Regions from separate parts of the Ruegeria sp. BE1 genome, predicted to be linked through region 2. Evidence: riboswitches for the same ligand, from Rfam matches in the RefSeq annotation. Region 2 holds a riboswitch; each other region holds the start of a gene.
The links. A riboswitch is a leader RNA that binds a small molecule or an ion and turns the genes downstream of it on or off. The one in region 2 is predicted to bind cobalamin.
Positions count from the first base shown of each region.

Region 1: it holds a riboswitch for cobalamin, as region 2 does, so the genes downstream of both, ACR0J5_RS10935 (DUF1636 family protein) here and ACR0J5_RS15920 (metal ABC transporter ATP-binding protein) in region 2, are expected to answer to the same signal.
Region 3: it holds a riboswitch for cobalamin, as region 2 does, so the genes downstream of both, ACR0J5_RS08275 (DUF1636 family protein) here and ACR0J5_RS15920 (metal ABC transporter ATP-binding protein) in region 2, are expected to answer to the same signal.
Region 4: it holds a riboswitch for cobalamin, as region 2 does, so the genes downstream of both, ACR0J5_RS12580 (hypothetical protein) here and ACR0J5_RS15920 (metal ABC transporter ATP-binding protein) in region 2, are expected to answer to the same signal.

Region 1 covers NZ_JBQFTY010000003.1:161,835-165,035, reverse strand. The annotation lists gene ACR0J5_RS10945 (GMC oxidoreductase) at 1-14, opposite strand, end outside; gene ACR0J5_RS10940 (DUF3299 domain-containing protein) at 87-875, opposite strand; cobalamin riboswitch at 977-1,176, shown strand; gene ACR0J5_RS10935 (DUF1636 family protein) at 1,278-1,634, shown strand; gene ACR0J5_RS10930 (ABC transporter ATP-binding protein) at 1,631-2,416, shown strand; gene ACR0J5_RS10925 (ABC transporter substrate-binding protein) at 2,435-3,201, shown strand, end outside.
Region 2 covers NZ_JBQFTY010000005.1:221,960-225,160, reverse strand. The annotation lists gene nrdI (class Ib ribonucleoside-diphosphate reductase assembly flavoprotein NrdI) at 1-125, opposite strand, end outside; gene nrdH (glutaredoxin-like protein NrdH) at 141-362, opposite strand; cobalamin riboswitch at 442-634, opposite strand; cobalamin riboswitch at 761-970, shown strand; gene ACR0J5_RS15920 (metal ABC transporter ATP-binding protein) at 1,298-2,056, shown strand; gene ACR0J5_RS15915 (metal ABC transporter permease) at 2,049-2,951, shown strand; gene ACR0J5_RS15910 (metal ABC transporter solute-binding protein, Zn/Mn family) at 2,948-3,201, shown strand, end outside.
Region 3 covers NZ_JBQFTY010000002.1:405,848-409,048, forward strand. The annotation lists gene ACR0J5_RS08270 (NAD(P)-dependent oxidoreductase) at 1-741, opposite strand, end outside; cobalamin riboswitch at 886-1,093, shown strand; gene ACR0J5_RS08275 (DUF1636 family protein) at 1,177-1,566, shown strand; gene cobW (cobalamin biosynthesis protein CobW) at 1,563-2,618, shown strand; gene cobN (cobaltochelatase subunit CobN) at 2,622-3,201, shown strand, end outside.
Region 4 covers NZ_JBQFTY010000003.1:485,794-488,994, reverse strand. The annotation lists gene ACR0J5_RS12595 (bifunctional 2',3'-cyclic-nucleotide 2'-phosphodiesterase/3'-nucleotidase) at 1-447, shown strand, start outside; RNA gene ffs (signal recognition particle sRNA small type) at 487-585, shown strand; gene ACR0J5_RS12585 (alpha/beta hydrolase family protein) at 612-1,469, opposite strand; cobalamin riboswitch at 1,610-1,831, shown strand; gene ACR0J5_RS12580 (hypothetical protein) at 1,912-2,319, shown strand; gene ACR0J5_RS12575 (dual specificity protein phosphatase family protein) at 2,321-2,893, opposite strand; gene ACR0J5_RS12570 (DNA polymerase III subunit gamma/tau) at 2,961-3,201, shown strand, end outside.

The sequences.
Region 1 (3,201 bases), on a different contig from region 2:
ACCACGTTACTCATACACGAAAAAGATGTCTCAGGGTAACGGCGCGCGGGGCTTTGTCAAATAAACAAAACGCTGGGACGCAACCCTTAGTCCGCAGTTTGCGCGCCACCACTTTTGCGCCGGTTTGCCTTGCGGAAGTGATCCTTGGTGCTTTGGGTCCAGTTCAACTGCTCCTCCTGCACGGTCAGGGTTTCGACGTGATCGGACTCCAGCAGGAACGTCGCGCGCATGGGCATGATCCCGTCAACAACCATCACGTTTTGCGCGGACGGATCAATGCTGAGCGTTCCGGTCAACCGAACGGGCTGATGGACATGGCTGGGCGTCCAGTCGACATTCAACCGGACCCGGATCATCTGATTGGGCAGCGGCGCGGGCAGATGACTGCACATCCCGCTTTGCGGCACCAGATAGACGACACTCTGCCCATCTGCATCCGGCGGCGCAGGGATGGCAAACCCCATCAGCGTGACGGTCTGGCCATCAAGATCGGGATTGCCCGCAGATCCTGCATGATCCCGGCGCTGCGTGACCGCCTGCACCTGATCCAGCAGCCAATCCACATCAATTTCATCGGCGGTCAGGGCGGCCTCGGTTTCTGTTAAAAGCATCTGCCATTTCCGGCGCTCTTCGTCGCTGCCTGCACCCTGTTGCAACCTGCCCCGCAGGCGCAGGGCAAAGATGACATCATCGAACTGTTCGGGCGTGAGGGCGCGAAACGGGTCCTCGTAATTCTGGGCAGCGGGATCTGGCAGTTCAGACCAATCCAACACCTGGCCCGATGCGGCCGCAGTGCCGAACCAGCCCAGGGCCAACAAGGCCAGAATGTGAACCCAATTGCGCATGTCCCGACTGTACCGATCAGACGGGATCATTCCAGCCTCTTTCCGCGGGCACGCGCAGAGTTTATCTGCGCCCGCCCACTCCGGAAACTGTCAAACTGAGAACTTTATCATTGACCCATCGCAGGAACTGGGGCAGTCCATCTGACGATGGTTCCCCGCAAGGGGAAGAGAAAGGGAATACGGTGCGGTTTGCCATCTGGCACCAAATCCGTAACTGCCCCCGCAACTGTAAGCGGTGAGCAATGCCAAATATCCACTGGCCCGGCGGCTGGGAAGGATGGCAAAGCCACGACCCGCAAGTCAGGAGACCTGCCATCATATGTTCAACCAACCCGGGGCGGGGCGTCCTGGAAGGAGGCTATGATGACACGACTGGCGCGTGTTTCGACGATCGATACACTCTGTGGCCGCTGTTGACGGGCGGGCCTGAGGATGTCGGAAAAATCTGATCATGTCATTCTGATCTGCACGACCTGCAAAGGTGAACTGAGCGCAGAGGCCATTCAAACAGCGCTTGCAGATAAGCTGCCTGTGGGGTTTGCGGTGCGCACCGTGGACTGTATGGCAGGCTGTGCCCGGCCAATAACGGTTGGGTTTCAGGCGGTGGGCAAGGCGCAATACCTGTTCGGCGACATCCGCACGCAGCGCGACATCGACGCGCTGGCCACCTTTGCCCATCAATACCAGCAAAGCGTTGATGGCTGGACCAGCGCAACGGACCGGCCTCGGGCGCTTTATACCAAGACGCTGTCCCGCATGCCGCGACTGGAGTTTGGAGGGCGACCATGACTCACCCTCCCTTTTTGGTTGCTGAAGACCTGGAGTATTACGCCCTGAACGGGGATGTCCTGCTTCAGGGCGTCTCGTTCGAATTGGACAAAGGGGCAATTCTGGCCATTGCGGGGCCCAATGGGGCAGGCAAGACAACGCTGCTGAACCTGCTATGCGGTGCGGCTGATCTGGTTCTGGGCGATGTGCGCGTCGGCGGGCGCAGCCTGAAACAGATGTCGGCCACCGAACGCGCCCGCATGATCGCCGTTGTCAGCCAGCAGGAATACCCCGACGGACGGCTGGAACTGCGCGACTATGTGGCCCTTGGCCAGATCCCGATCCGGGCCGACCGGTCTGCGGCTGAACACGCGGCTGAACTGGACCGGATACTCGACCTGACCCATCTTGGCGCTCTGGCGGGCAAGCGCATGGCGCAACTGTCCGGGGGTGAGCGTCAGCGGGCGCATATCGCCCGCGCGCTGGCCCAGAATCCGTCCCTGCTGTTTCTGGACGAACCCACCAACCATCTGGACCCGGACGCCAAGGGACGGATGCTGTCGCTGGTGGCCGAGCTGGGGATCACGGTGGTGATGATCGTCCACGATCTGGTCATGATCCCCGAATTTGCGTCCCATGTGGCGCTGATGAAATCCACACGCCTGACTAGTTTCGGAACCGTCGCCGAGGTGCTGACCGCAGATAAGGTCCGCGACACGTTTGGCGTGGATTACCTGTGCTTTCAGCACGAAGGCCGGATGATCCCGGCGCTGGATATCCGAAGAACACCCATTTCAACTTAACCCAAGGAACTATTCTATATGAAACATCTCTGGTCTGCGGCTATGGTGGCTGCCATTGCGGGCGGTGCCTCGGCACATGAGGTCACGGTCGACAATTGCGGCGAACCGCTGGTCTTTGAAACCCAGCCCGAGCGTCTGGTCGTGCATGACATGAACATGACCGACATGGCCTTTGCGCTGGGTCTGCAGGACAAGATCGTGGGCCTGACCGGCATCACCGGCTGGTACAAAACCAGCCCCGAGTTTGACACTCTGCGCGGTGACATCCCTGAGCTGGCCCCGAAATACCCGACCGTTGAAAACCTGGTCGCGGTAGAGCCCGATCTGTTCTTTGCCGGTTGGTACTACGGCATGAAGCCGGGCGGTGACGTGACCCCCGACACGCTTGCACCCTTTGACATCAAGACCATGATCCTGACGGAAAGCTGCGTGCATCTGGACAAGGACCGCCCCGAGGCCAGCATGGACCTGCTGTTTGACGACGTTCTGCGTCTGGGCACCGTCATGCATGTCGAAGACAAGGCCGAGGCGCTGGTCGCTGGCTGGAAAGAGGAACTGGCCGCGATTCAATCGCAAACCGCCGATGTCGCCAAACCCCGCGTTTTCCTGCTGGACGGCCCGGCAGATGCGCCCTTTACCGCTGGCAAATTCGCCATCCCCGACGCGATGATTGCAGCTGCGGGTGGTGAGAATGTCACCCATGACATGGACACCAGCTGGGGCCGCACCTCGTGGGAGGCCGTGGCCGCCGCGAACCCGGAATTCCTGGTGCTGCTGGACTATCA
Region 2 (3,201 bases):
TAGGGGCCTTTGGGGTCAGGCAGCGGGTCCATCCCGGTCGGAATGCGGAAAGAGGTCAGCCCCAGCCGCGTCACAAAGCGGTGGGTGTTTCCGGATTTCGATGAGAAATAGACCAGCGCCGGGATCGGCGCGGTCATGGATCAGGCCAGCTGGGCGATCATGTCGGGGCGAAAGCCCGACCAATGTGCGCTGCCAGCGACCACAACGGGGGCCTGACGATAGCCCAGCTCGGTCACGTGGGTCATGGCGCTATCGTCCTGAGTCAGATCGACCACATCATAGGCGACGCCCTTTGCATCCAGCGCGCGGGTGGTTGCGGTGCATTGTACGCAGGCGGGTTTGGAATATACGGTAATGCTCATGTCGTCCTCTGTCCTTTAATCAAAGTCGAGGACGCTGCGGGGAAAATGCCCCAGAACACGCCCCCGAACCCTCCGTTCGTGGTTATCATTTGCGCCCGGCAGGTCTCCTGGCTTGCGGATCGTGGTTCGGACTGGCCTTCCCAAAAGCACGCTTTCAGTGGCGTGTCCAGCCGAACGATCCGCTTACAGTTGCGGGGGCAGCGCCGGTTTTTCACCGGTTTCCCTCTTAGCTTTCGACAGGAATCGAAAGAACCGAAGCAACTGTATATAGAGTTTGGTTGCCACTTCTTGTCAATATATAGGGTGAAGGTCCGATAAATTTCTTTTTCGCACAAAACGTGCCCCAGCCACAAAATGGTGAAGTCCTAGTGTGATCTCTTGTCGAATCAACCCCGTTTGTGTTTTGTCGCCGTGATGGTTCCCTGACCGCGATCTGCGGGACGGGATAAAAGGGAATACGGTGCGGCGCTTTTCATGCCAAATCCGTAACTGCCCCCGCAACTGTAGGCGGTAAGCGACCCGAGATCGTCCACTGGGCCAAAGCCTGGGAAGGATCGGGACAGCGTTGACCCGCAAGTCAGGAGACCTGCCATCCGATTTTAACGTAGCTGGGCGGGGTGTCCCAGAGGGAGTAGACAGTGTTTCAAACGGTCCATGCCGTAAAAAGACGTGTCCTTGCTTGCCCCCCGACCAATCGGAGGAGCCGAGGCCTATGTCAGTACAAAAATCTCCTGTCCCATATGGTGGGACACACGGGGTAGACGCCTTTCCTGTGGACCTTCCTATGCGCGCCGTTGCTTGGAGTGCGCATCAATGATCAGGCGCGCCATGACCAAGTGGGGCCGGTGCCTGACTGAATATAGTGTGATAGCGCAGGTTGCGGGTGCATTGGCACTGTCGGCGCTGTTGTGGCTATCGATCTACGCGGTGATCTGATGACAACTGTTCTGCAACTGCGCGACCTGACGCTTGGATATAGTGATCTGACGCTGTTTCGCCGCCTCTCGATGGATATTGAGGCCGGAACCACCCTTGCGGTGCTGGGCGCCAATGGCTCTGGCAAGAGTACGTTTGTCAAAATGATGCTGGGCCTGATGGACCCTCTTTCCGGCAGTCTGCACTGGCCGCAGGGACGCCCGCGCGAAATTGGCTATCTGGCGCAGATGACCGAATTCGACCGGCGGTTTCCCATACGCGTGCGGGATCTGGCCGCGATGGGTGCGTGGCGCGGGTTTGGATTTCGGTCCGGACTGGACAGCGCGGCGCGGGATCGGATGACCGCCGCCTTGGATGAGGCCGGTGTTCTCGATATCGCGGACCGCCCCCTGCATATGCTGTCGGGTGGCCAATTGCAGCGAGCGCTGTTTGCGCGGGTCATCATGCAGGACGCCCCGTTGATCCTGCTGGACGAACCCTTTGCCGCCGTCGACCAATCCACCGAGGAGCATCTTTTGAAGATCATCCGCCGTTGGCGCGACGAAGGCCGTGCAGTGGTGTTGGTCGTGCATGATCTGTCCTCGGTTCTGGATCATTGCAGCCATGCCCTGTTGCTGGGCGGACAAGAGGCAACGCACGGGTCGGTCAATGAAGTGCTGACCCCACATCGGCTGGTTGCACAGGGCTATATGTCGGAAAGCCAGGCCTCATGGATGTTCCGCAACAACTCCCCCGCATCGGAGAGCGCATATGTTTGATCTTTTCGCCGAAATGTGGAGCTTTGCGTTCATGCGCCGCGCTTTTGTGGCGACAACGGTTCTGTCGGCCTCGGTCGCGCCGGTGGGGGCGTTCCTTGTTCTGCGCCGCTTGTCGCTGGCGGGTGAGGCGATGGCCCATGCGATTACGCCCGGCATCGTTATCGGCTTTGTCACGGCGGGCCTGTCGGTCATGTCGCTATTGGTCGGTGGGCTGATTGCGGGCGTAGGCGTTGCCATTCTGACCGCGTTTCTGGCGCGCAGAACCATCCTGCGCAGCGATGCCAGCCTTGCATCTCTCTATCTGATCGCGTTGGCGGTGGGGATCTTTATCTTGTCGGCGGCCGGGTCTGCGGTGCCGCTGAAAAGCTTTCTCTTCGGCTCGATCCTTGGGATTGACGATGCCTCGATGTTGCTGGTGGGCGGGGTTGCGACTGTAACGCTGGTGGCGTTTGCCTTTCTTCTGCGCCCGCTGATCGTGAGCACATGCGACCCGGTCTATTTCGAAACCCAAACACGCTGGCCGTGGCTGGTGGATCAAGGTTTCATGCTGCTGCTGGTTTTGAACCTGCTGGCCGCGTTCAAGACGCTGGGTACGTTGATGGCTGTCGGTCTGATGATCCTGCCTGCAACGGCGGCGCGCTATTGGGCCAGCACAATCACGGCGCAGCTGGTTTTGGGCTTTGTCTTTGCCCTGTCCAGCTGCTGGATCGGGCTTAGCCTGTCCTACCTGTTTCCAAACACGCCCTCGGGCCCGGCCATTGTGCTGGTGGCGGGTGTGTTCTTTCTGATCTCGGCCATTTTCGGCCCCCTTGGGTTTGGCGGACGGCTGCGCAAATCGTCCGTTTCAAAGAGCGTCCCCCTTGCGCAAATTCAACAGGAAGAGAGAGCAAAATGACTCTTATTAAATCCCTCTACGCCGGTATTGCCTCGGCGTCCTTTGCTCTGGCCGCATTTCCGGCTGCAGCTGCTGACGAAGACATCCAGATCGTCGCCAGCTTTTCAATTCTGGGCGATATGGTCGAAGAGGTCGTAGGCGATCTGGCCACGGTGACAACCATCGTTGGCCCCGATGCCGACGCGCATGTCTATCAGCCGTCGGTTGCCGACGCCAAGGCCGTCGCCCAGGCGGACATCATCTTTGTCAA
Region 3 (3,201 bases), on a different contig from region 2:
GGCCCGGTCGGCGACGTCCTGAAACAGGCCGATATCCTTTTTCACAAGGTCCATCGTGAACGAAATATCGCGTGAGCCGTTCAGGATGACCTGGCTTTCGGTCTCATGCACAAAGGACGTGCCAGACGAGATCTTGATGGCCTCGTAGGTCGTGTTCAGGTCCATACCCGCAGCTTTGGCCGTCACCAGCGCCTCGCAGCATGTGATCAGGTTGGCCGTGGCCAGATAGTTGGTCATCACTTTCAGAACCGAGGCCGTGCCCAAATCGCCGGTATGCAGCACCCGGCGGCCCATCGTGGTCAGGAACGGCAGGATGCGCTCAAAGGTATCGCGGTCACAGCCTGCGAAAATCGAGATATTACCCGTCGCCGCCCGGTGGCATCCGCCTGACACAGGGCAATCGACAGCCGCACCACCGGCCTTGATGACCATGGCGCCAAGGCGCTTGACCTCGGCCTCGTCGGTGGTGGACATCTCCATCCAGATTTTGCCCGGACGGACCTCGGGCAGCATCTCTTGCATCACGGCGTCTGACGCGGTCGGGGAAGGCAGGCACGTGATCACCGCCTCGCAATCGCGCATCAGCTGGGCCGGTCCCTCGGCCGCTATGGCCCCTTTTGCCACAAACGCTGCGACCAAATCCGGATTGAGATCGTGAACCGTCAGATCAATCCCGTTGCGCAACAGCGAACCTGACAGCTTGCCGCCGACATTGCCCAGCCCGATAAACCCTACCTTCATGCGACACGCCCTCCCGCTTGTGTTCTGGTTCCATGCCAGCACGTTGGCAACCGGGGATCATGCCGCCCAGCGACGCAGACAGGTCGCTTTTTACCCGCCCTGCCGCGGATCGGCGCGACTCGCTTGACAAGCGGGCCAACACTGCCGCATGTCGCTGTCGTTGGTGTCTGCATGTGCAGATGAAAAGGGAATGCGTCAGCGGGTCATCCGTCAAACGCAGCCGCCCCCGCGACCGTGACCGGAGAGGGTGCCCAAAGCCACTGGCCCAATAGGACCGGGAAGGCGGGACATCTGCCAGAGTGATCCTCTGACATCCGCAAGCCGGGAGACCTGCCAGCGCCCGAACTAGAAACCGGACGGGGTGATCCGGTGTCGGGTCCATGTACCGACGTGGCCCGCATGAAACCCCGTCCCCCGCGAAGAGGATTTGGGGGGATGAGAGACGTGACCGAAAGCGCGCCAGTCGAACTGCTGGTCTGCACCACCTGTCGCCGTGGCCTGCCGGTTGAGGATGACGCCCAACGGCCCGGCACCTTGTTGCACAAGGCGCTGGCAGAGGCCGAGTTGCCCGAGGGGATCGAGCTGAAACCGGTCGAGTGCCTGTCGAACTGCGATCAGGGGTGTTCAATCGTGCTGCGCGGTGGCCCTGCGCGCTGGACCTTTGTCTATGAGAACCTCAATGAAACCGACCATGTCGAGACCATCATCGAAGGCGTGACCAAATATCTCGCGACCGAGGACGGTCTGGTCAAATGGCGCGAACGCCCTGAACATTTCCGCAAAAACTGTGCGGCCCGCATTCCCCCGATTGGAGCCCTGAAATGAGCACTCTTGAAAAACTTCCCGTCACTGTGATCACCGGCTTTTTGGGCTCGGGCAAAACCACCTTGGTGCGTCACCTGATGCAGAACCCGCAGGGCAAACGTCTGGCCGTTGTGGTCAACGAGTTTGGCGATGTGGGTGTGGATGGCGACACCCTGAAATCCTGCGCCATCCCGGATTGCCCGGCCGAGAACATCATGGAACTGGCAAATGGCTGCATCTGCTGCACCGTGGCCGATGATTTCATCCCCACGATTGAGGCGCTTATGGCGTTGGAGCCGCGCCCGGATCACATCCTGATCGAAACCTCTGGCCTCGCCCTGCCCAAGCCGTTGCTGAAGGCGTTCGACTGGCCCGATATCCGCTCGAAGATCACTGTGGATGGCGTGATCGCGCTGGCCGATGCCGAGGCCGTCGCCGCCGGTCGGTTTGCGCCCAATGTCGAGGCGGTGGATGCCCAGCGTCTGGCCGATGACTCGATTGATCACGAAACACCCCTGTCCGAGGTGTTCGAAGATCAGATTTCCTGCGCCGACATCATCCTGCTGACCAAGCCTGATCTGGCTGGCCCCGAAGGCGTGGCCAAAGCCAAAGAGATCATCGCAGCCGAGGCTCCGCGCCCCCTGCCTGTCGTCGAGGTCGCCGAAGGCGCTGTGGATGTGCGCGTCGTGTTGGGTCTGGAGGCCGCGGCAGAGGATGACATGGACGCGCGTCCGTCGCATCATGACGGCCACCACGATCACGAACATGACGATTTCGAAAGCATCATTGTCGAGCTGCCGGAACAGACCGATCCTGCCGATCTGGTGGCGAAAATCGAACGCCTGGCAAATGAGAAGAACATCCTACGCGTCAAAGGTTATGCCGCCGTACAGGGCAAACCGATGCGTCTGCTGGTGCAGGCCGTGGGTGCGCGCGTCCGTCACCAATATGACCGCCCGTGGGAACCCGGCGAAGAGCGTCGCTCGCGTCTGGTCGTCATTGCCGAGCATGACGACATCAAAGAGGCTGAAATCCGCGATATCCTCGTGGGCGTGACCGAGGCCGCCGAGTAAGCCATGCACGTCGTCTTTCGCGAAAGCCACGGGTTAGAGGAAACCGAAACCCCAACCGATCTGGGCCAGAGCCCTGCGGATTTGGTGGTGCTGTCCTTTTCGGACAGCGACCTTGGCGCTTTTGCGGCGGGCTGGCATCGCGGTGGCGGGCCCGAAGGGCGCATGCCGACAATGCGGCTGGCCAATCTGACGGCGCTGAAACATCCCCTGTCCGTTGACACCTATGTCGAACAGACGTTGGAGGGGGCAAAGGGCATCCTGATCCGTCTGATCGGCGGGGTGCCCTATTGGGCCTACGGGTTGCAGCAGGTTCTGGCGCTGGCGCAGGCCAAGGGATTGGCTCTGGCCGTCCTGCCCGCCGATGGGCGCGAAGATACACGATTGGATGAGTTTTCCACCCTGCCCGTCTCAACCCTGCGCCGTCTGGCGCATCTGTGTGACACGGGTGGCGAAGTTGCAGCGCAGGCCGCGCTGGCGCAAATGGCATTGGCCGCCGGGCTTTATGCCGGGCCGGTGATGGGTGCGAAAACCATCCCCGAATGCGGTGCATGGTGCCCGGATCGCGGCGTGATTCCGATGGATG
Region 4 (3,201 bases), on a different contig from region 2:
CATGGGCTCAGCTGCCAGATTGACCTGACGCAGCCCGCCCGGTTTGATCCGTCAGGGCAAACCATCCATCCCCAGGCCTCCCGGGTTCGGAACATCCTGTTTCAGGGCAACCCGCTGCGCCCTGATCAGCGTTTTGTGGTTGCTCTGAACAATTACAGAGCCAATGGCGGTGGTCACTTCCCGCATTTGGAGCGGGCAGAACGAATCCCCCTTCCGATCCTGTCAGTGCAGGAGGTCTTACAGGCCTATATCGCAGGCAACCTGCCACAGGACCCTTTGCACCATGTATCCCGGCCGTTTCGGTTTGCTCCGATACCCGGCGGCGCCACCGCACTGATCCGAACCGGCTCGAAAGCGACGCAACATATCTCAGAACTGGATGCTTATCGTCCGCAGGTGCTGGGCGAAGACGCCGAGGGTTTTTTACAAATCCGATTGGCCCTGTGACGGGTTGCGTTCCACCGGTTCCTTACTTATATCAAGCCCTGAGAGGTTGGCGCGGGCGAGCGCCTCGCCAACCTGGTCAGGTCCGGAAGGAAGCAGCCACAACGAGCCCCGCTTGGGTCGATGTCCAACCTCTCACTTCATCCCCACAAGAAGAATAATACGCGCTATGCGATCAGCTTTGGCCAGACGGCTGCGCTGCGTCGGGCGAACGCGCCGATATGGCCCACTTTGGTCAGACCGAAATCCCCCGGTGACAAGAGATGGCGGCGCGCGTGCGGTCCGTACAGATCGGCCAGCCGCCACACCGCGTTCGGCGGCACGACATCATCGTCGTCAAACGTGTACAAATCCACCGGGGTTCTCGATTGCGCCCACCCCGCGTCGGGCAGGGTCTGGCCGATCTCGGGCAGGTAATTGCGGGGCGCCGTGCACCAGCGGCGCCATTGCCAATAGACGCTGGCAGGCAAATCAGCGCCAAAGCCCAAGGCTTTGCCCGGCAGATAGCCGAGCGCTTTTACTGCAAGCGGCGCATGACCGTACCAGAACAACAAAGCCAGCGCCCGGTAAGGCCAAGGATGGTCAGACACTGTCACAGGCCCGGAGCAGACACATATCATACGGTCGATCAGATCAATATCCGGCTGAACAGGCCCCAACATACCACCGACGGAATGACCGATGCTCCACTGCTGAGCCTCGGGAAACCGTCTCCGCATCTCGGTTCGCGCCGCAGGCATATCGATCAAAGCCCAATCCGCCATTGTGACCGTGGATGCCTTTAACGGCCCCTTCAGCGAATGGCCAAAATCGCTGTAGTCATAGGTCATGCAAGCCATGCCCTGTTCGGCCGCCAACCACCGGGCAAAGTGCTGGTAATAGTCGCGCGGCACACCTGTCGCACCGTGAATCACAACGGCAACTTCAGGATCAGCCACCGGCGCATAAAGACGCGCGGACAGCGTGCCTGTGCCCGAGGGGAATTCGAAGTCCTGCGTCGATACAGTCTGCGCGGTGTCCAGCATGGCGCGGCTCCCGATTCTGAACCAGACGGTTCACTTTTCTATACCGGCCCGATTTCCCGACCCAAGTCAACAGGGGCGCAACATGACCATGCGTCCACCTCGTCGCGTCAATTGCGCGCTTGACTCGGGTCACCTGCACCCGCTAGCGATTGCGCGATGGTTCTCGTCCCCGATCTTCGGGGCGGGATGAAAAGGGAACACGGTGCGGTTCTGATTGGCTATGCCGATATGAACCAAGGCCGCGACTGCCCCCGCAACTGTAAGCGGTGAGCAATGCCAAAATACCACTGGCCGAAAGGCTGGGAAGGTCGGCAACGCGATGACCCGCAAGTCAGGAGACCTGCCATCGAACACAACTGTAACTCGGGCGGGGTGTCCGGGCAGGTCGTCAGTTCGCTGTCACACCTGATCTTTGCCCCGCTCAATGCGCGGAGGGCGCAGTATGATCTGGAAGACAAAGACGCACGAATTCTCAGCCACCCTATGCCAGAAAACCGGCAAGACCTGCCCGGCCCTGGCGCAGATGGCCCGCGCCATCGTGCAAGCCATGGAAAGCGCAATACCGGCCACATCCGACGATTTCGAATTTGAAGGCAGCGCAGAGCTGGCCCATTGCCCGCAAGGATGTGCTGTTCGGTATCGGGCGAACAGAGACCAAATCCTCATGTTCGGCGGGGCCGAGGCTGACGCCCCCATCGACGCGCTGGAGGACTACGCAGAAATGCTGTTCGGGCCAGAGTTCACCACCCGCCCGGCTCAGATGTTGCCGACGCCTCCTTGCGCAATGCTGCAAGTGTCGAAACTGGCAACCGGGGCGGCGGTCCGGCCGGAACAGCGGGTGGCTCTCTAATCTATCCTTCCGGGGTGGCGCGATGGGCTTGCACCGCCCATTCCATCTGACCTTCGGTTTCGACCGCACAAGGGCGAACCGCGCGCAGGCGCTTCAGCGCCGCGTCCGGCAACTCGCCCAGTTCGACCATCAGGCGTAGCACGACCATTCCCGAGCGTCCGCACCCGCCCCGACAATGGACCAGCACCCGCCCCGCACCGGCCAATACCTCTTTCGCTGCGGTGCTGACCTCGGGCCAGACGGCCTGAATATCAGAGGGCGGCGTGCCAAAATCGGCAACCGGCAAATGCGCCCATTGGATACCCGCATCGCGAAGATCATCCCCAAGGCGAGAGGCGCCTGCCTGCTGCATCTCCGCACCAGTGGTCATCGAAATCACCAGCTGCGGCTGCCATTCCCGCAGGACCGAGAAATCCCGCACGTAGCCCCCCGCCCGACCCGGCAGAGGCGACAGGGCAAGCAGCCCGTTTCCCACGTTCACTGCATGAATCGCAAAATGACTCATCTGCGCGCCCCTTTTTTCAGATGCGCTTCTACGATGCGCAAAGCGCGATGCAAACCGAATTTCACCCATTGCGGCGGTGGACGCGGGCGGCGGGGGTCTCTACGCTGCATCGGAACCCGAATCCGACAGAGCCCCCATGACCGACACGCCCAGCCCCGCCTATCAGGTTCTTGCCCGCAAATACCGCCCGGAAACCTTTGCCGATCTGGTCGGTCAGGACGCCATGGTGCGCACCCTGAAAAACGCGTTCGAGGCGGATCGGATCGCGCAAGCCTTCATCATGACCGGCATTCGCGGCACCGGCAAAACCACGACGGCCCGGATCATTGCCAAGGGCATGAACTGCATCGGACCCGATGGTACTGGTGGCCCAACGA